Regions from separate parts of the Lysinibacillus sp. NPDC093692 genome, predicted to be linked through region 1. Evidence: riboswitches for the same ligand, from Rfam matches in the RefSeq annotation. Region 1 holds a riboswitch; each other region holds the start of a gene.
The links. A riboswitch is a leader RNA that binds a small molecule or an ion and turns the genes downstream of it on or off. The one in region 1 is predicted to bind thiamine pyrophosphate.
Positions count from the first base shown of each region.

Region 1 (5,538 bases):
ATGAAGATTGTGCCAATGTCATATAAACGCCAATCCCCATTTTCGCTCCTAACCATTCCGCAATAACAGCCCCCATAACGCTATAGGTAGCAGCAATCTTTATGCCTGAAAAAATTGCTGGATACGCATAAGGCCATTCTAACTTCCAAAAGGTTTGGGCTTTCGTTGCACCGATCATCTCAAAATAATGCTTTAGCTCAGGCGAAGTTTGACGAAAGCCGTCCATTGCCGAAATAACAATAGGGAAAAAGCACACGAGACAAATAATAATGAGCTTTGGCAATAAACCGAAGCCAAACCAAATGATTAATAATGGTGCTAGGACAAGTACCGGGACATTTTGCGACATAATGAGAATAGGATAAAATAGCTCCCTTATAAACGTAAAACGATGTAATAGCACCGCAACTGTTAGCCCACATAATATCCCGATAGCAAGACCAAGAAGTGCTAATTGGATCGTAGCTAAAGCATGCGGCACAAACATCTCATACGATTGAAAGCCCTCTTTCAAAATGGCACTCGGTGCAGGCAAAAGCCAATGTGGAATATCAGCAAAACGGACAATTAGTTCCCATATGAATAAGAGGAAGGCGATAAAAATTATCGTCCTTCCTTGTTTAACAGCCTGCTTCATCCCTTGTATTTCTCCGTTAGCGTATCCATTGTAATACCGGATGGCTGATATAAAATTTTCACTTGCGTAATGACATTGATTGCGCCAAGCTCGATCATCTTGGCATTCATTTTTTCAATAATTTGCAGCAAAGTCGTAAGCTCGCCTTCCATTGTCGTTTCTAATGGATGAACTTCATATTTCACCCCTGAAGTGTCGATCACTGCAATCGCTGCATCGACAAACGGGATCACATCTTCATATGTTTCAGTTTTCGGGATAATTTGTACACTTATTAAAGAGTTTGCCATATTACTTTGTCCCCTTTTTCGGTAAAAAGTCGTTTGTAAATGCTTGTTTTGCGTTAAATTCGCCCTCTAAAACTTTGTTATCGGCCATCCATTTCGCGTAGTTTTCCCAGACAGCTAATTTTTGCTCGCCCCATTGTGCAGCGTCGTCTTGATACTTATCTGCTAGCCATTCCTGACTTTTATGCACAAGGTTCTTATCTAAATCAGGTACCGCTTCTAGTAAACTATCAGCTGCCTCATTAGGGTGTTTTATTGCATATTCATAGCCCTTTGCTGCAGCAGCGACAAAAGCTTTTACCGTCTCAGGATTATCCTGAATCATTTTTTCATTTGTAGCAAGCACAGGTGTGTAATAATCTAATTGCTCACTATAATCTGTTAAATAAAGCATGTTCAGCTTTTCGCCGCGAAGTTCTGCTTCAATACCTGTCCATGCATAATAAATCCACGCAAAATCAATATCTTTTTTCATCATAGTGAAGAAATCTAAATCGCCTGCATTGACGATATCTAACTTATTAATATCCGCATTTTTTGTTTGCATAAGTGATTGTAGTACAGCCTTTTCAAGCGGTGCACCCCAGCCACCGTAAGTTTTCCCTTCAAAATCCTTTGGTGACGTAATGCCTTTTGATGCGGTAGATGCGAAACCCGAAGTATTATGTTGTATAATCGCTGCAATCGATACTAATGGTACATCCTGCACACGCGCCTGTGTAATTCCTTCCTGATAGCTTACGCCAAACTGAGCCTTTCCTGATGCTACAAGCTGATCTGCACCCGTTTCGCCAGGTAATAAAATATCAACATCTAAACCTTGTTCCTTAAAGTAGCCAAGTTTTTCAGCTACATATAAACCTGTATGATTTGTGTTCGGTGTCCAATCAAGAACTACCGATACTTTTGTTAATCCTTTAGCATCCTTTTTAGCCTCTTTTTCGCTACAGCCCACTAATGTAAAAAGTGCAACCATTAGGACCAATAACCATTTTTTCATGCTGAATCCTCCAAGTAAGTAGTGTGAAAGTGTTCATAAATGAATGTCTTTACCAGAGGGAAACAAAAGTCTGAAAACATAAAAAACGCCTAGGATTCCTCCCAGACGTTTTACAATCAGTATCAAAAATTTTCTTTTTTGAATAGATGTTCCCTACGCTGGTACGAGCCAAATCAGGTTCAAAGGGTCAGCGTCTATCGGACACAATCTCAGCTGGCAACTACCAGCCCCCCTACATTCTTTCCATATGAACTTTTCGATGATTATTATACCCATATCAATCCGGAAATGACAAGGGTCTGTTTACAGATAGTGATGAATTATTATTAAGCTGCCTCATTTCTAATCATCTAACTGCTATGGCCCTTCATTGAGGTATTTCTGTTATAACTAGGTATAAAATTCAAAAAATTCTTTAAACACATTGACAATGGAAACATATTACAATAGAATTTGATTGACCAATCAATCATTTATTTTGGAAGGAGTATCTAAAATGGAAACTAAACTTACTAATGATGAGAAAAAGAAAAGAAAAAGATCTACTATCTTAAACGCTGCCATTAAATTATACAGTGATACTGGTTTTGCGGAGACAAAAGTTGCCGACATATCAAAAGAAGCTGGTGTTAGTTTTGGTACCGTATTTACGTATTTTGATTCAAAAGAAGCGCTTTATGAATCAGCTATTTTGGAGCCATTGAAGGAAATCAAACCTTATTTTATTGAAATAGGAGAACACTTTAAAGGTGAGCCTCTTGAAGTTGTGAAGGAAATGATAGATTGTCATGTACAGCTTTTTTCAATGAAAAGTGAATACTTACGTCTCATTCAGCAGGTTCTTGCAAGACCTGATCGTTTCCCAAAACTTTTTAAAGAACTAGATGATTTCGTAAAAGTATTTATAAACAGTATTTATCCGGTTGTTGAAGAAGGTCAAAGGCTTGGTTACTTTTATGAAGAATCACCTTCATTAATTGCTGAATCGTACTTATCCATCTTAAACGGAATGCGTTTAACATTTATTGATGAATATACAAACGTGATGCGGAAGGATATATCGAGACAAGCTCTAAGATTATTTGGGCCTATCAAAAATAACTAAGCCTTCTCCCCCTTTGCCCAGCCAGGACCTGTAGACAATATAGTATTAAATAGGAGTGATTATATGAAATTGAGAGATATCCATCCCAACATCAAACTTCGCCTAGTCATGCAATTTCTAGGCGGTCTTATTTCTATGGCTGTTATCCCTTTTCTGGCTATTTATTTTACTCAAAATATCGGAGCTACTAAAACGGCTATTATTCTTATAATAATTGTCATTAGTGGGGTCCTTGGAGGGTTTATCGGAGGGCATATTTCAGATAAAATTGGGCGAAAAAAAATAATGATTTATTCTGAGATTGGACTATTACTTTCGTATCTGTTTATAGCACTTTGTAATTCCCCTTGGTTTAACCTTCCTTATACTTCTGCAGCATTCTTCATCATTAATATGTTTTGTGGAGGCATGTTTCAGCCAGCTGCACAAGCTATGATGATTGATGTTACTAATTCTGAATCGAGAAAGCTCGTATTTACAATTAGCTACTGGTTAGGGAATTTATCAACTGCAATTGGTGGAATCGTTGGGGCATTTCTTTTTAAAAACTACTTATTTGAATTATTTATTGGGATCTCACTAGTCACTTTGTTATCTGTTTTTATGACTGTATTTTTCATCACAGAAACTTATTCACCAGAGCCTTCACCTAAGTCTTCTCATCATAAGAAAAAATCTTCATCCGTAGAAATGTTTCAAACTTATTCAACCGTTTTAAAAGATAAGCTATTTATGTTTTATATTTTAGGAGCAATCTTGATCTTTACCTTGGAACAGTCTTTATCAAACTATATTGGGATTCGTCTCGAAAAAGATATACCTCAACATTCAGCTTCTTTGTTTGGAATAGATTTCATTGTAGATGGCACAAAAATGCTTGGTTTTCTTCGAACAGAGAATACTATTCTTGTAGTTCTCCTCTCAAGTGCTGTATTATTCTTGTTAAAAAAATGCAGTGATCGCTGGACTCTTGTTACAGGTATGTTGATCTTTTCTATATGTTTTAGTATCTTTGCTTCTTCAAATAGCGTATTGATTCTTTTTATTGCCATGTTTATTGGAACAATTGGTGAGCTGATGTTTGTGCCCATTAAACAGGCGATGATAGGAGAACTTGCCCCTTCTAACGCTCGTAGCACCTATATGGCTTTTAATAGCTTAACTACCTATGGAGCAATGATTATAGCTTCGTTATTGATCATCGTTGGACAGTGGATTCCCCCTATATATATGAGCGGGTTGCTCCTTATTCTAGGATTAACTGGTACATTTTTGTACTACATAATAACAAAAACGCTATACGCTAAAGTTAGTGAAAGGGATGATAGAAAAGTACCTGTTTCTAATTAAGAGAAGCAACAAATACTGTGAAGCTAAATAGAGAAAGTCTTTCTAATCCCCTAAAGAACCTAAACGTTGCGGCCAAAGAAACCGATGCCTTTGCCGGTATTTTATTGGCTTGCTTCGATGAACTAGCCCTACAAAAATTTCGATGAATTTGACCTTGATCAAACGTATAAATTGTTAATTGACTTATTAGAGAAAAAAGAAACAATTAGAGTTTAATTTAACTTTGATTGTTCATGTGAGGAGAAAAACAATGAAAAAAGCAATCATTTTTTTATGGAGCTTTCTACTCCTACTAACCCCTTTTTCTGCTTCTGCTAAAACGGAAGATACTAAACAAAAAATAACAAAGTTTATGGAAGAGTCTTTAGATATGTATAATATTCCCGGCGCATCATTGGCGATATTAGAAAACAGGGAAACGATTTATCAAAATCAATGGGGTATTTTAAGTGATGGTTCAAATGTAACAGCAAACACACCGTTTCTTATCGGTTCTTTAAGCAAACCAATTACATCTCTGGCTATTATGATGTTAGTGGAAGATGACAAAATAAGGCTGGATGAACCGATACAGTCCTATATTCCATCGTTTACCTATCAAACGGACAGTTCAAAACAAATTACAGTTTTGCATCTATTAGAACAAACAAGTGGTATTAGTGAACCTGACGGCCTTAAAGTGACGGACAAGGATTGGCCGAAAGAGGGGGCGATCAATCAAGCTATAAAAGGACTTAGTGGTGTAGCGTTATCTCACGAGCCTGGTGAGGTTTATGAATATAACTCTGCTAACTATTTACTCTTAGGGGCAATTATTGAAAATGTTTCGAACCAAACCTTTTCAGAGTTTTTGAATATGAATATTTTCACCCCGCTTGGTATGGAAAATTCCGCTGCTGATTATGAAAGTGCGGTAGAAAAAGGATACATACCTGGTTTTGAGTCATGGTTTGGTAGACCAGTTGTAAGTGATGGATTTTATGATCATGCAGGAGCACCTTATGGCTATATTGCGTCAAGTTCAAATGATATAGCGAAATTTTTAAAATTTATGTTAGAGGGCGGAGACTTATTATCAGAACAAAACCTTGAGTTATTAAAAACTTCTCCAGAAGAAGGTAAAACATACGGTTACGGTTGGCATTTTTCTAAAACAGAA
Region 1 covers NZ_JBNNUW010000008.1:53,734-59,271, reverse strand. Annotated here, with positions in the region: gene ACQKN4_RS10765 (ABC transporter permease) at 1-637, opposite strand, end outside; gene ACQKN4_RS10760 (thiamine-binding protein) at 634-927, opposite strand; gene ACQKN4_RS10755 (ABC transporter substrate-binding protein) at 929-1,924, opposite strand; TPP riboswitch at 2,058-2,168, opposite strand; gene ACQKN4_RS10750 (TetR/AcrR family transcriptional regulator) at 2,421-3,029, shown strand; gene ACQKN4_RS10745 (MFS transporter) at 3,093-4,379, shown strand; gene ACQKN4_RS10740 (serine hydrolase) at 4,630-5,538, shown strand, end outside.

Region 2 (5,538 bases), on a different contig from region 1:
AGGATTTTAGCTTTTTTATTGTTCATCAAGTGAAGTTAAAATAATTGGTTTGTCTTTTGTAACGATAATTGAATGCTCGATTTGAGCAACTAATGATTTGTCTGGCGTAACGAATGTCCAGCCATCACCAGACTCCACAATATGCTCCGCTTTCGCTGAGATAAATGGCTCAACTGCAAGAACCATACCCTCTTTCATAATTGTAGAATCCCATGCATCATAATAGTTTAAAATATGGTTTGGCTCATCATGTAAAGAACGACCTAAACCATGTCCTGTTAGGTTCATAATCACTGTTAAATCATTAGCATATGCTTCACGCTCAACAGCTTTTCCGATTTGGTTTAATTTTGATCCAGCTTTTACTTTTGTCATCGCACGATCAAAAGCACTTTTGGCTACGCGACACAACTTTTCTTTATCCTCATAACCTTCACCAACTACAAATGAAATGCCTGTATCAGCAAAATAGCCGTTTAATGAACCAGATACATCTATATTGACGATATCTCCTTCTTTAATCACACGTTCACCTGGAATACCATGTGCGACTTCCTCATTAACACTAATACATGTGTATCCTGGGAAATCATACTCCCCTTTAGGTCCAGAAACTGCTCCGGCCTCAGCAAACATACGGCCTGCAATTTCATCTAGTTCTAGTGTTGTTACACCTGGTTTTGTAGCAGCCTTCATTGCTTCACGAATTTCAGCACAAATACGGCCGATTTTTTTAAAGGCTTCAATTTCTTCTTGCGTTTTTACAATCATTTTTAACGTCCCTTTCATCTAATATCTACTATTTAATATAACATAACTTTCTATGCTTAAAACGCTAAACGCTTTAAATATTATATGCCATCTTAAATTATAAAGTGCTGAAAACAGGCTTATCTCCATAACGTGAGATTGATTTCCGTTCCGGCTGGGCGCTTTGTTGCTGGCGCTTCGCTTAACTCTGCTTTTTTATTTTCCGCTAACTGAATCTAACTATTTCACAGTTGCAGCACTAGAAAAGACAAAAAGCACCTTTATTCAGATGCTTTTTAAAAAGATTCAGTGGTTTACTGTTATTCAACTGACAATAGGTGCTTAAACATGACTGACTTTGAGTTCTCTTAGAATTAAAAGAGCACCAACTCCATAAACAATAGACATTGCTAAAGGTACTAGAGTGAAAGCTTGACCAACAAAGAAGCCACCTAAAATTAGAGCAGAAAGACAGATTCCTAAAGTAACAAATAAATATGCTTTGCTTTTATAAATCCATATGTAAGGCAGAAAATGAGAGCCTGCTAGTAGGCCAATTGTGAAGGGCAGGTATTCAGGTATTTTCATATACACAATTATAAATACAGGTATATAAAAAGCTTGAGGAGCTGCTACTATTCCACTTAAAGTACCTAAAGGGTTGTCAGTAGAGAGTAAATTAACACCCAGAATTTTACTAATGACAATCCCAATAGGAAAGATGACACCTAAGCCAAATATCCAAATTAAACGTATAGCTTCTATTGGGAAAACTAAGGGCATAAAGGCGAAAATTAAAAAGACAACGGCGCCAGAAAGCAAAATGGGGTATCCTTTTTTTGCTTCAAATATAATTTCTTTTTGTAAATTTTCAAGTGTTTTATTCATTAACGCACTCCCCCTTCATAAAATCGGCAAAAGATTTATATAATATACCATCATTCAACTATTTTTACCATTGATTATTCAATAATGCAATTTTTGTCATAACTGAAAGCTATGGAGAAATTGCTTAGGAAGGGAAACTTGATTACTGCACAGTATCTAAATTTAATCTGTCTTTATGTTTTGATAGCAACAATCTTTAACAGCCTAAAAATAAAAACCCTTCACTCATGTGAAGGGCATAATCATTATGATTTTCGTTGCATTAATTGAGGTGCTGCCGTAAATAACAAAACACCGACAATCGCTGTTAAAATCGTTGCTGGTAGCATATATGTTCCATTATAGATGATTGAATAAACCCATGCATTTTGATTGCCAGCATACTCTGCGAAAAATACAGCGCCTCCAATGGTATGTGCTGCATAACGTAAAAAGCCCGCTAATACCGTTCCTACAATAATATAAAGCGCCATTTTCTTTTTATTTAAATCTTTTGCTGCCTCAAGCACTGGCCCACGCACTACGGCCGCTAAGCCTACTACCGTAAAGGCAACACCATAATCAAGTGTTCCTTGAAGCCAATGTATAATATAGGCACCAAACATTGTTTGCATAACACCAATAAGTAAACCCGTTACCATGCCTGGAATAAGGCCCCAGCGAAATGCTATTAACATTATTGGCACCATTACGAGACTAACAGAGCCTCCTTGTGCCCATACTTTAAAGGAAACCTGATCAAGCACAAGGCCAATCGCTGCGAATATCGCAATTTCCACAAGCATTAATAGTTTTTTATTGTCCATAATTATTCTCTCCTTTGTTCCGATGTAGGATACAAGAGCAGGAATAGAAATCAGTTGGCAAATATGTCCCTATCTAGCATCAATAAAGATAAAAAAACGATGCCAGGACAGAGCCTCACATCGTAAAAGTGTCGGTTTCTATCCACATCCCTACGCAAGCGTTAACTTACAGGTTCAAAGAGTTAAGGCATTACGTGCCCAGTCTCAGCTGACATCATCAGCTCCCCTTGTGGTCGTTACATCTTAATTTAGTTGAACAACCTCATTGTACGCAAACACTGTAACGATTACAACCTCTTCCACATTAATTTTTTTTGAAACTTTACTGTTTTTCATGCGTAAATATTTAAAAAGGAGGTACAACTATGGAGAACCAAAAAATTTTATCTGCCTTTAGTTATCTCAGTATCTTTTTTGCACCCTTTATTGTGCCATTAGTCGTTTACTTTGTTTCAAAAGATAACGACGTAAAGAGTCATTCTCTTCGAGCATTAATATCACATTTAATCCCAGTCGTATTTGGAATAATATTTTTTGCAGTCTTTATTTTCTCAACTTTATCATTCAACACTTTTGAACCAGATTCAGGTAGTAGTTCTTTTCTTATCATTTGGTTAGTTTCATTTTTGATTTACATTCTTGTTTCAATCGGAATTGTCATTTGGAATATTATTCAAGCAGTTCGCGTTATCCGATAAGTTTCATTTCAACCTTGAACAGAGAGTACTAAAAGGAGCTGTTATTTTTTGAAAGTATCTAAAGTTGTCAAAACCGCCGTAAAATTAGCACCAATCGTTATTCCAATTGTAAAAAAAGTAATCGCTGCAAAAAAAGGAACATATCCTAACGTAAATAAAAAGTAATAAAAAGGCGTATTTCCACACATCGGAAATACGCCTCTTTTTTATTTCACTTCAAAATATGTTTGACTGTGACCATTCATTGTTTTTTCAACGTGCAACACTGCAGGCATTGTAGCTTTTAACTCTGCAACGTGCGAAATGACGCCAATCATGCGTCCAGAATCTTGTAAATCAATAAGCGTATCAATCGCCTTATTTAATGCCTCTTCATCAAGAGAACCAAAGCCCTCATCAATAAACATTGTTTCAATACGGATATTACCTTGAAAGCTTTGAATGACATCTGCCATCCCAAGGGCAAGACTTAAAGAAGCATTAAACTTTTCTCCCCCTGATAATGTTTTTACATCACGTAATTGGTCTGTATAGGCATCATACACATCTAGCCCAAGTCCACTTTGCTTAGCATGCTTTTCTAAACGATCTGAACGTCGTAGCTCAAATTGACCGTTGGATAAATGATAAAGCCGGACATTTGCTGCCTCTGTAATTTTATCTAAATAATTGATTTGAATATAACGCTCAAAGGACAGCTTTTTCACATTTTGCCCATTTAACATTGCATAAAGTTCCTTTACTCGTCCCGCTTCTTTTTCAAGTAAGCGTATTTCCAGCTCCGCTTCCTCTACTTTTTCGATAAAGTCTGTGCAAGCTTTCGCAAATCCTTCCATCTGCTGCAATACTTTAAAGGCTTCCTCATAGGTTACACGAAGCATCTCTAACTTTTCTTCCATTGCCGTTAAATCTTGTTTCTCTTGTCCTTTAAGGTGCTTCGCTCCCTCAGTAATTTGCACCTGTAAAGTGTGGATTTGCATAGCATAATCACTGCATGCCTTCCGTAAAGCTTCTATTTGCAACACGCTACGCTTCCCAGTAGCAAATTCTTCATAGCTTTCAAAGCCGGCTTCCTTCATACTTACTGAAAATTGTTCGCGCTTTTCATCCATTTTCAGCTTTAGCTCCTCAAAAGCCTGTTTCGCTATTTCGACGGTCATTCTAGCATTGTTTGCTGCTTCCTTGGCAGCTTGCAAACTTTGTTGGCTAATAGTCCACGCAGTTTGTAAGGCAACCTTTTGAGAACCTATATGAGCAATTTCCTGTTTCATTGCATATAGCGTCGTAAGATTTTCTGGAATATGTTTTTGCTGCTCTTCCACAACTACTTGTTGTTTAGTCAATTCCTTCGTCTTTTCAGCTAAATATTGCTCTAGCTTTAATTGCTTTTCTTGTAGCTGCTCCATTCGTGCACGATGATCCTTTTGTTGCATGCGTACATCAGACAATTGATTGCTTACTACTTTTAAGATAGTAATTTGTTGCTCTATATTTTGTAAGGAAGCTACAATTTGTGCTTGGTTCGATTGATCAACCTCATTCAACTCTAACTGTTCTAATGCCTCTTGCAGAAGATGCTTTGAAGAATTCAATAAAGCTTCTTTCTCTAAAAACTTGCGCTCAGCATTAGTAGCCTTTACTCGCAAAACTTCCACCTGTGCTAATTCGATCATCTCTAATTGCTCACGATGTGTTTCGAGATGTGTTGTACTACCGCACACTGGGCAAGCCTCTCCATCCTTAAGCTGCTGTGCTAAAATACTTGCCTGACTCGCAATCCATTGCTGCTCCAACTTTTGAAGAGCTTTCTTACTTTCTTGATAGTGAACATTAGTCATGGCTACATCCTGCTCTGCCATTTCTACTGCTCTAGTGTATTTTTCAACTTGCGCTAAGTATGATACTTGCTCTTTTAGCTTCGGTAACTGTTCTAAAAAACCTTCATATGGCTCAAGTTGTTTTTCATATTGTTCAATTGTTGTTGCTAGATGCTGAACTTGCATTTGTCCTGTTTCTACAATTTTACGATTATCGTCTACTGCTAGTTTGGCTGTTGTAACATATTGTTCAGCTATTTGCAGTTGCTGAAGATTATTCTCATACGCCTCGAAAGTTGGTAATAATGCTTGGAGCTGTAACTCCCGTTGTAAAACGTGTTGGCGTTCAGGTTCCTTCGCCTCTTCAACATTAAATCTTTCTTGCGCTATTTTTAACTGAGCTTCTGCGTTTTGTTGCTCTGTCACTGCTTGTTGACAGGATTGTTCTTTACGATTTTGCTCAGCACGTAAATCGACGCATTGTTGCTCAAGTATAACAAGACGTTCTGCTTTTTCTGCTAATGCAATTTCACGTTCTTTTGCGCTATATACACCTTGCTCTTGTAGCAATGCTTGCAA
Region 2 covers NZ_JBNNUW010000016.1:71,696-77,233, reverse strand. Annotated here, with positions in the region: gene map (type I methionyl aminopeptidase) at 16-771, opposite strand; gene ACQKN4_RS16760 (DUF7010 family protein) at 1,093-1,638, opposite strand; gene thiT (energy-coupled thiamine transporter ThiT) at 1,884-2,444, opposite strand; TPP riboswitch at 2,575-2,682, opposite strand; gene ACQKN4_RS16750 (DUF4870 domain-containing protein) at 2,810-3,142, shown strand; gene ACQKN4_RS16745 (AAA family ATPase) at 3,349-5,538, opposite strand, start outside.
Region 2: linked by a shared signal. The riboswitch ahead of thiT (energy-coupled thiamine transporter ThiT) and the one ahead of ACQKN4_RS10755 (ABC transporter substrate-binding protein) in region 1 are both predicted to bind thiamine pyrophosphate.

Region 3 (5,538 bases), on a different contig from region 1:
ATTTACACTTTGTCGATAAACTTTAGCAATTTATCGCCCAACATTTGAATTTTATCGATAAACTTTAGCGGTTTAGCACCCAACTTATAATTTTTATCGACATCCACTAACCGCTGATTTATCTTGTAAATAAAGTGTATAAATGTAATGATGGATGATAGTAATAAAATATTACTATCATTAAAAAGCACTATCGATTTGGAGGTTCAAAAATGACCAATATAATGAATTCATTTGGTTTTCTAAGTTTTAAATTAGCGGAGGCTTTAGAGGAAAATCTCGAGCAATATATTAGCGAAAAATTTCACATGAAATCTAGAGAAGTCGGGATCATGATGGCTGTAAAAGACCAAAAACTTAGCCAAATTCAAATAGGGCAGATTTTAAAGTTAGATAAAAATAGTGTCCGCTTTTTTATCGATGGTCTAGAAGAAAGAAAGTATGTTTATAGAGAAAAAAATCCAGAAAATAGAAGGGAAAATTTAATATGCCTTACCGAACAGGGTGAAAATTTGGCAGAAAAATTAATGAAGACCCTTACGATTTCTGAGAATGAAGTTTTAAACGTACTCTCATGGGAAGAAAAAGAGCAATTAAAAAACATTATGAAAAAAGTATATGAAAATCGTTCATAGGGATTAAAACCTTATAAATAAAAAAGGAAAGGGTGATTGAGATATGAAGGCAGTAGAGGTTATGAAGGAGTATTTAAGAAGAGCGCAAGTAGAGGGGCACGACTTATCTGACATGTATGCAAATCATGGGGAATTGAAAAATTTTAAAGGTCAAACTTTTAAAGGAAAAAAAGAAATACAGAACTTTTACATGTCATCTATGCCGACAGGCTTTAAATTAACGATCCACAATATTGAAGGCGATGATATAGAAGCTAGAGCTATCATTTCGACTACTTGGGATGGTTTGCCAAACCCAGTGATTTTGGAAGAAAAGTTGATTCTTGAAAATGAAAAAATTAAATCATTTACAATGATCCCGAAATAAAAGGAGAAGGAAGCTATGTCAGTATATCCTAATAAAAATCCTCTTCCTACGCCTGAAAGAGACACGAAATACTGGATTGGCGTAGTATCTCTTAATCATGTACAAAAAGGGGTTAAGGGAGGGTTCGGCCAGTTATGTCATGGCAAAGAAAGACCTTTGAAACGAATGCAAAAAGGAGATTGGATCATTTATTATTCTCCTAAAAAAAGTCTAGATGGTAATGAACCTGTAAGAGCATTTACCGCAATTGGAAGGATAAAGGACGACCGAATATACGAGTTACAAATGGCGGAAAATTTTATTCCTTTCCGAAGAGATATAGACTTTTATAAAGATGCAAAAGCTGTACCAATAAAAAGAGTCTTAGATTTTTTAGAATTTGTAGAAGATAAATCGAAATATGGCTATAAATTCAGATTTGGTCATTTTGAAATAAGCAAAAAGGACTTTTTATTAATTGCTCATGAAATGGGATTACCGTTGAAGTATGGGTGAATTTGGTTGGACAAAAAACGTTACTTTCTTAATTCCCCTTAAGAAAATAACGTTTTTAAATTTGCCTAAATCTTTATTTAAGAAGAGTATTAAGGTTAGTTACAAATACTGTCTTGCGCAAATTGCTAGCAACGACAATGCCTAATACAGCACCAATAGTACTTGAAGTTAAAAAGGCTGGCATGAAAAATAAAGCAGCTACAGAAGTCCCCATTAATAAATGTGCGTAGGGCACTGCAATGAGTGAGGCAATAATACCTGTCCCAAACATTTCACCGACACCTGCGAGCCATTGTTTGTCGCTGTATTTATAGGCAAGGGCGGCGCATAAAGCACCAATGACACTGCCAGGTATAGCTAATAATGAGCCTGTACCTGTTAAAATACGAATAATAGCTGTGATAAAGGCGATCATAACAGTAGGCACTGGTCCAAGAATAATCGCGCCAATAACATTAATGGCATGCTGTACAGGGTAGGCACGCGCAATTCCTGTCGGTATTGAAACGAAGGTAGAACCTGCTACGGCAATTGCTACTAATAAGGCCATGATTGTTAATTTTCGAATTGACATAATTTCCACTCCTATTTTGTATTTATTGAATTGCTAATAAACCAGAAAAAAGCCGCTCCCTATAAGCATTAGGAAGCGGCCTTGCATTTAAAATAGTAAAAAGCAAGTGTCGCCACTTCCCTCCGCTAGTGTGAACTAGATCAGGTTCAAAGGGTCCGTATATGACAATATACGTCTCAGCCTTTAAAAGACTCCCCTAGTGGTAATGATTTTAACTCTTAATTTTTCTAATAATAACGTAGTCAAGACAGCCTGTTTCCCTCGATATACAAGGAGTTTAACAGGAGGAATCAATCATAGTTACTAACATTTTAGCACACTCGAAAGAACAGAGCTAGAACTCCTACATACTCAATGGATGGTCTACAAGTGTCGTCGCTAAAGAAATAGGGAGGAATCCTTCAAGTGAAGAACTAAAGTTGAAGCGCGATCAATAATTTGCCGCCTTTTTATGTATTGATTCTCTCCATTCCGTGTGCATGGTCAAAAATATTTTTCAGCTTATTACACTCCACTATGCAGTCTTGTTGGAGGAAATGTGTAGGTATATAATGGAATATATACCGCGAAACTAACTAAAGGAAAACCAAAACCATGAATACCAAACAAACCAATACGAATCGTTTAAGACTCATGCCATTTCAAATGACGAGGGATATTTTAAAGGTGTGGAAGTATGCGTACCGTCCTTTTCTTTTATTTGAATTGATATACAAACTGCTAACGATAAGTGTATTTATCCCGTTGTTATCCATAATTTTCAACAAATTACTGGCTGTAGGGGGCTTCGAAGCAGCCGCCAATCATGACCTTCTGCGCTTCTTGTTCAGCAAATATGGCTTACTTAGTGTACTAGTAATGGTGCCAATTGCGATAATGCTCATTTACACAGAGTTCACGGTTCTCTTCTATATTGCGTACTACGGGATTCAGGAGAAGCGCCCACGAATCCGCCCTGTATTGTTCAAGGCAATCTCTAGCTTACCAGGCTTATGGCGCATCGGGGTTTTCGGACTTGCTCTCTATTTATTGCTCCTGTTCCCGCTACTTGATGCCAACATCGGCGGAACACTTTTACCTAATATGACAGTTCCAAACTTTATTACGGGCGAGCTGATGAAGACAACCTTCGGAACTATCGCTCTTGTTATCGTCGGACTGCTCATCTTGGCATTGAACTTAATCTGTATCTATGCTCTGCCGATTATGGTATTGGAAGGCAAGTATCGATTCTGGAACGCTGTTCGCGAGAGCAAGCGATTGTTCTGGCGTAGTAAGTGGTCATTAGTTAGAGCTGTGTTTGAATGGGTAGTAATCTTCCTGTTTCTGTTTATTCTACTTATCTGTTTAATCATCCTAATCGTGCTTCTCCTTCCTAGTGGGGATGGTGAGTCCAGATTAATGACTACCATTGGCGTCATGCTAAGCCTTGGTTTGTATATCGCAACACTAATTATGACTCCAATGTTCATTACCATCATCACCTTGCTCTATGTACGCTATCAAGGCCATGACCATGTGAACATTGATACCGATGGAGTCGATGCTACTGTCTGGAAAGGACGCGATATGCAGCGTTCGCTCATGCGACGTTATCGTTCAATGCTGACTACATTCGGACTGTTCATTCTTATTGTTATAGGCTGGGGAGCAACTGCCCTGTTGACTGATTGGGGAGAAACCAATGAAAAGTTCATCATTATGGCTCATCGGGGCGACACCACTTCAGGCATAGAGAATACAATGGGTGCCTTCGAAGGCGCCATTCGCACAGGTGCTGATTATATCGAGCTCGATATTCTGCAGACGAAAGATGGCAAGCTTGCGGTCATCCATGATGAGAATTTGAGACGATTGTCCGGCAAAAATGTGAATGTTTTTGATCTTTCCCTTGCCGAACTTCAACAAATTTCGCTGCGCGTAGGCAAGTTCCAAGACAATGTCCCATCTCTTGATGAGGTGTTGGAGCGTACGAAAGGTAAAATCAAGCTTAATGTGGAACTCAAAACACATGGACATGAAAAGAATTTTGTCCCTATCTTAGTGGATACGATTCGTAGACATAAGGCAGAACAACAGATTATTCTCCAGAGCTTAGACTATGAGCTCGTAAAGAAAGTGAAGAAGGCCGCACCAGATTTAACAGTCGGGTATGTCATATTCGCTACATTCGCTTCGCTTAATCAGTTCGACGCGGATTTCTTCGTTGTTGAAGAGTCTTTCGCCCGTCCACGATTGATTAGTTCAGCGAAAATAATTGGCAAGCCGATTTATGTTTGGACCGTGAATGATGTGAAGAGCGTTGAACACCTCTATACGTTAGGTGTGGATGGCATCATAACGGACATTGCCGTTGACGCAAAGGAGACCGTTCAAAAGTTACAGAAAGAATAGGGTCAGAAATGAAAATATCATCTGCTCTTTTTTGAATAAAGCATGAACACCCGGTATTTCGCACGAGGCGCTAAATACCGGGTGTTTTGTGTTATCTATAGTTGCACATTATGACTGTCAGTCTGCAACTTCTCAAGTTTTATGTTGGTAACTTCTTATGAATAATCTTTCTCTATACAGCAAGTGAATAAAATTTTCCTATTGTCCAACGAGTTATCTAATCGTTGCGGTCATGCTAGTAAAAATAGTCAATCACTTTTCAGACTATTTTGTATCAGGATGCATAAGGTGAGGGGCTTTTTTCATTGTCCAAATAAGGGCAAGGAAGAAGCATGCCATTAAAATAATAGCCCCGAAAATATAAGGACTGTTCATATTCCAATCGAATAAAATACCTGCTAAAGCTGGACCAATCATATTACCAAGACTCATATACGCATTGTTCAGACCAGCTGCAAAGCCCTGTTCATTTTCAGCAAGCTTGGAAATCAACGTGTTGACTGCTGGACGAATCAATGTCGTAGCTGTAGAGAAGATTGTCGCTACCACTAAAATAAGAGCAAAGCCAGATACGAATAGTATTAAGAATATTGACACGGATGCAATAAATAAATTGACTAACACTACTTTCATTTCGCCGAAGCGATTAAACAGTGGTGTAATCACAAACATTTGAACAACAACACCAAAAGCGCCTCCCACAACTAATATAATGGCGATATCAGTAGGTGTGTAATTAAACTTATCTGTCACAAATAATGATAATGTTGTTTGGAAGTTAGCAATCCCGAATGAGAATACTAGCATGATAATAAGCATGACAAAATAAGGCATTCGGACTGAACGCGCCATTTGCTTTGCAAGATTATCCTGCCTCTGCGCTTTTTGTGCTGTGTTTGGTTTTGCACCAGGCAATAAAAAGAACGATAAAATCGCTGCTAAAATAGCTGCACATCCAGCTGTATAAAATGGGAAATGCAAACTAACTTTTGAAAGGAATCCACCGATACCTGGACCAATCATAAAGCCAAAGGACATTGCTGCTCCTAGCATACCCATACCTTTTCCTCGTT
Region 3 covers NZ_JBNNUW010000001.1:450,892-456,429, forward strand. Annotated here, with positions in the region: gene ACQKN4_RS01975 (MarR family winged helix-turn-helix transcriptional regulator) at 213-635, shown strand; gene ACQKN4_RS01980 (ketosteroid isomerase family protein) at 679-1,002, shown strand; gene ACQKN4_RS01985 (EVE domain-containing protein) at 1,018-1,497, shown strand; gene thiW (energy coupling factor transporter S component ThiW) at 1,571-2,071, opposite strand; TPP riboswitch at 2,172-2,279, opposite strand; gene ACQKN4_RS01995 (glycerophosphoryl diester phosphodiesterase membrane domain-containing protein) at 2,666-4,465, shown strand; gene ACQKN4_RS02000 (MFS transporter) at 4,730-5,538, opposite strand, start outside.
Region 3: linked by a shared signal. The riboswitch ahead of thiW (energy coupling factor transporter S component ThiW) and the one ahead of ACQKN4_RS10755 (ABC transporter substrate-binding protein) in region 1 are both predicted to bind thiamine pyrophosphate.

Region 4 (5,538 bases), on a different contig from region 1:
TTCTCGATGTTTTCCATACACAACTTCCTTTCACGCAGAAAAGAGCCGTGACAAAAACTTGTCACAGCCCCTTTGTCTAGTAATATCTTAGCCTAAAATCAATAAATTATGCTAGTGCTTTGACAGCTGCAATTGCCGCTTCATAGTTTGGATGGTCTGTTGCTTCAGGAACATATTCCACATATGTCACTTTGTCATTTGCATCCACAACAAATACTGCGCGTGTTAGAAGACGTAACTCTTGAATATAGACACCATATGCTTCACCAAATGACAGGTCACGGTGATCTGAAACTGTTTGAACAGCATCAATACCTGCTGCACCACACCAACGTTTTTGAGCGAATGGAAGGTCAACAGATACTGTATAGATTACTACATTATCACCTAAGCCAGCTGCTGCTTCATTAAAACGACGTGTTTGTGCATCGCATACACCAGTATCCAATGATGGTACCACGCTAAATAAACGAATTTTCCCCTCTGAATCTTTTAATGTAACAGGTGATAGGTCATTCGCTAATATAGAGAAATCTGGTGCTTGATCTCCAACCTTTACTTCGTTCCCTACAAGTGTTACTTGACCATTTTTAAATGTTACTTGTGCCATATAAACGCCTCCTAATCATCATATGTACTTAATATTACTAAATGGAGGGAATTAATTGCAACTGAGACAGCTTATCAAAAATATTTTTGAAAAATCTTTTCGCACCTATTCAGCCATGTTTACTTAAGGTTGCACCTTTTTCCAAGTTCATTAAAATAATGTAGGGTTGATTTTCCAACTAACTAATGATGTCTCCCCCAAATAATATGGCTTATCACCCTAATACGAAGTTGATCTCCAACACTTTGCAAAAACTTTAACTTATTCAACCTATAATACATTACCTAATATTATAAAAAAGCAGGAACTTTGATTTTCGACATTATTTCCTAGGAAATTAATGATGCTTGATAAAATGGATTTTTTCTTGCTCTCGTAATTCGACACGACGAATTTTGCCTGATGAGGTCTTTGGCAGCTCAGTAACAAACTCAATCTTACGAGGGTATTTATATGGGGCTGTTAAAGTTTTTACATGGCTTTGTAGTTTTTTTATAAGTGTTTCATTACCAACTTCTCCTTCACAGAGCACAACAAACGCCTTCACGAGATTTCCACGAATCTCATCTGGACTTGCAACAACGGCAGTTTCTTTCACTGCAGGATGCTTCAACAATGCATCTTCTACCTCAAATGGTCCAATCGTATACCCAGACGAAATAATGACATCATCCCCGCGTCCTTCAAACCAAAAATAACCATCATTATCTTTGTATGCACGATCTCCGGTAATATACCAATCGCCTCTAAATTGTAAATTTGTCCGTTCTGGATCGTTTAAATATTTTTTAAATAACGCGGGCGTTTCACAGTGTACAGCAATATCTCCAATTTCCCCAACCGCAACAGGATTTCCAAGATCATTTATAATTTCAACAGTATTACCCGGAGTAGGTTTGCCCATTGATCCCATTCTAGACTCCATCCCTACCATTGTACCAACAAGTAATGTATTCTCTGTTTGTCCATAGCCATCTCGTACTTGTAAATTATAAACTTCGGAAAATACTTTTATCACTTCACTATTTAAAGGTTCACCCGCTGACACAGCCTGACGTATTGTACTTACATTAAAATCTTGTAAATTTTCAAGACTCGCCATAAATCGATATTCGGTTGGTGCGCAACACAGAATATTAATATTGAATTTTTCAATCAGTCTAAAGTAAGTTGCCGCATCAAAGTGACCTTTGTAAACAAATGCTGTTGCACCACTTCCTAAAGTAGCGAGGAACGGACTCCAAATCCATTTTTGCCAGCCTGGAGCTGCTGTTCCCCAAACAATGTCACCCTCTTGAACACCTAACCAATTTGGTGCAGTAGTTCGCAAGTGTGCGTAACCCCAGCTATGTGTATGCACCGCTGCCTTTGGATTGCCTGTTGTACCACTTGTATATGCTAAAAATGCAATGTCTGTACTCTTAGTTGGAGTAGAGCTTATATAAGATGTTGGTTGGCTATGCATTCTTTCAAGCAACGGTTGCCAAGGTTCATGTGCATGACCAATGACAAATTGCTTTATTGCTTGTAAATTTTCCACATTATCAAATTGTTCAATATAAGGCTCAAATGCAACAACTCCTTTTGCATCGGCATGATTGATTCGATATTCAATATCTTTAGTTCTCAGCATTTCTGAACTAGGTATAATAGTTAAACCTGCCTTCAAAGCTGCAATATACACGATATATGCTTCCACTGATCTCGGTACCATGACTAAAATAACATCGCCTTTTTTTAAACCTTGGGAGGTAAATACATGTGCTGCCTGATTCGCCTTTTCAAGTAAAGTTGTATATGTTAAGTACTGAATTTCCTCGTCTTCGCTATAAACTAATAATGCATTTTTCGTAGGATCCTGTGCATATTTTTCAATTTCTTCTGAAATGTTATACCATTCTGGTGCGATTAAATCTTCTCTTTTCATGGCAATTGCCCCCTTTTGTTACGCCCATTATAAAACTCAATTTTTATCATTTTCAATTGAATTCACTCTAATTTATTAAAGTCGTGACAACTATCATGCTCCGCTATATGGCATCAGTCACGTATTGCTTCTATTCATTTCAAATTGGCGTAATCGTCGCTTTCGTACAGAGTTGCTGAATGAAAATAAAAAACTCCCTATTGAACGCGAATGAATAATATGGTACATTTTGGTCAACTAAAAGCATGATTGCAGGGGGACTCATTAAGAGTTGAGAAGGTAAAACCTGACCCTTTGAACCTGTTAGTTAATACTGACGTAGGGAGCAATTCACATCGACTTACTGATGAAAGGCTCTTTTACGTGTTTTTTGCACGAAAAAGGGCCTTTTTTGCACGCTTACGTCCATCCAACGAGGAGGACTTAAATTGATTTTCCAAACGATCCGTAAACAAAATCCACTTATTCATTGCATAACGAATTATGTGGTTGCTAATTTCCAAGCAAATGGCTTATTAGCAATAGGCGCTTCTCCAGTCATGGCTGATGACGGTCATGAGGTTGAAGAAATGGTCACAATCGCCTCAGGCTTATTGATCAATATTGGGACCCTTAATGAGCGAATGAAAGAATCCATGTTACTTGCAGGGAAAAAAGCAAATATTCTTGGCATTCCGGTTGTTTTAGATCCTGTTGCAGCCGGTGCAACGACTTACCGGAAACAAACGGTACAGCAATTATTGGAGAAAATAAAATTTGCGGCGATTCGATGCAATATCGGAGAGCTTGCAGCAATTGCCAATGTAGACTGGCAACAAAAAGGCGTAGATAGTGGTAGTGGTTCAATTTCTTTAGAAATGGAGGCACAAAAAATAGCTCAGCAATACAATTGTATTGTTATTGTGACCGGTGAAAAGGATTTTATTACTGACGGCAAACTTCAGCAATGGGTTACAGGTGGAAATTCGCAAATGACAGAAGTTACTGGAACAGGCTGCTTATTGAGTGCAATATGTTGTGCCTCTATCACCGCAGGAGATCAACCATTTGACCAATTACTAGAAACATTATCACTTTATAAAAAATTAGCAGAAAAAGCCGCTTCTTCTACTCGATTCATTGGCGATTTTCAAATAGCTGTATTGAATGAACTACATCGCCTTTCAAAGGAAGGTGAAGAATAATGCATATTGTAACGACAATTGCCGGTTCAGATAGTGGCGGCGGTGCAGGTATACAAGCTGATTTAAAAACATTCCAGGAATTAAAAGTATTTGGAACGTCTGTCATTACAGCTTTAACGGCCCAGAATACTTTGGGTGTATCAGATGTTTTACCAATTGAAGTGAGCTTTGTTGAAAAACAACTGAAAGCGCTAATCGAGGATTTTTCAATTAGTGCTATTAAAACAGGAATGTTGTTTTCCTCCGAAATCATCCAATCAATTGCACATATTTTAGCCGAAGTAAATATTCCACTTATTGTAGATCCTGTTATGATTGCAAAAGGTGGCGAGAGCTTATTACAGCAAGAAGCAATTGAGGCATTACGAAATTATTTGCTACCTTTAGCAACAATTGTAACACCTAACATTCCTGAGGCCGAAACCCTTTCTGGAAGAAAAATTAATTCTATAGCAGATATTAAAGAAGTAGCCCAGATTTTATTACAGACAGGTGTTCAATGCGTCGTTATGAAAGGCGGTCATTTAGAGGATATATGTCATGCTACTGATTATGTATTTTTTCAAGATGGTGGATCATTTTCTATGCAATCTACTCGTATTGCAACAGCAAACACGCATGGTACAGGCTGTACATTTTCCGCTGCATTAACTGCTTTTCTTGGCCTTGGGCTACCTATAGAAAAGGCAATTGAGGAAGCTAAAAAATTTATTCAATTAGCAATAACTCATGATTTATCTATTGGGAATGGCCATGGTCCAACAAATCATTTTGCTTATCAACAGTATAAGGATTCCTGCGAGGTGATCATACATGAAACGTGACGATTTACAGCTATATTTTATTATGGGTACAGGTAATGTTTTCAATCAGGAGCCAATAATTGTATTAGAAAAAGCTCTCCAATCCGGAATTACTATGTTTCAATACCGTGAAAAAGGGCCAAATACCCTTACTGGACGAGCCTATGAAAATTTTGCTCGTAAATGTCAAAAGCTCTGTCAACAGTATCATGTTCCGTTTATTATTAATGATGATGTAGAGCTAGCTATAAAACTTAGAGCAGATGGTGTTCATATTGGCCAAGAAGATTTTCCTGTGTCAATGGTACGTAAAAAAATTGGCAACATGATACTAGGTGTTTCTGTTCATTCTCAAGCGGAATTAATAACTGCTTTACAATATGGTGCTGACTATGTAGGAATTGGTCCAATTTTTTCAACTACTTCTAAAAGTGACGCCAAACCGCCTAGTGGCACTGAATTTTTACAGCAAGTTCGCGGACAATACCCAGAGCTGCCTATCGTTGCAATTGGAGGCATAAACTGCTCGAATACACATACGGTATTTAAAGCAGGTGCAGATGGAATAGCAGTTATTTCCGCAATTTGCGAAAGTGAAGATATTTCGAATACAGTCTCTACATTTAAAGCATTTGTAGGATAAATTGAAACTTTTAATCAGGGGGCGTCTTTCAATCGGGTTTTTAAATTACTGCCCGTTAATACGGGATAAAAAATAAACATTTTAAACAAACTAAAACCAGTGCCTTTTACGGTCACTGGTTTTAATTTTAATAATTGCTAATTAAGCAATTATTGGTTGTTCGGCATACCTTTTAATTGAGATTCTGCCATTTGTACAAGACGTTTAGTGATTTCACCGCCAACGGAACCGTTAGCACGAGCTGAAGCGTCAGCTCCTAATTGAACACCAAATTCTTGTGCAATTTCGTATTTCATTTGATCAAGTGCGCGCTCTACACCAGGTACAGCAAGTTGATTTGAACTGCGGTTATTGTTGTTTGCCATGTGTTT
Region 4 covers NZ_JBNNUW010000005.1:128,578-134,115, forward strand. Annotated here, with positions in the region: gene ACQKN4_RS07655 (class I SAM-dependent methyltransferase) at 1-17, opposite strand, end outside; gene tpx (thiol peroxidase) at 107-610, opposite strand; gene mbcS (acyl-CoA synthetase MbcS) at 948-2,537, opposite strand; TPP riboswitch at 2,781-2,879, shown strand; gene thiM (hydroxyethylthiazole kinase) at 2,966-3,721, shown strand; gene thiD (bifunctional hydroxymethylpyrimidine kinase/phosphomethylpyrimidine kinase) at 3,721-4,545, shown strand; gene thiE (thiamine phosphate synthase) at 4,535-5,167, shown strand; gene ACQKN4_RS07685 (alpha/beta-type small acid-soluble spore protein) at 5,317-5,532, opposite strand.
Region 4: linked by a shared signal. The riboswitch ahead of thiM (hydroxyethylthiazole kinase) and the one ahead of ACQKN4_RS10755 (ABC transporter substrate-binding protein) in region 1 are both predicted to bind thiamine pyrophosphate.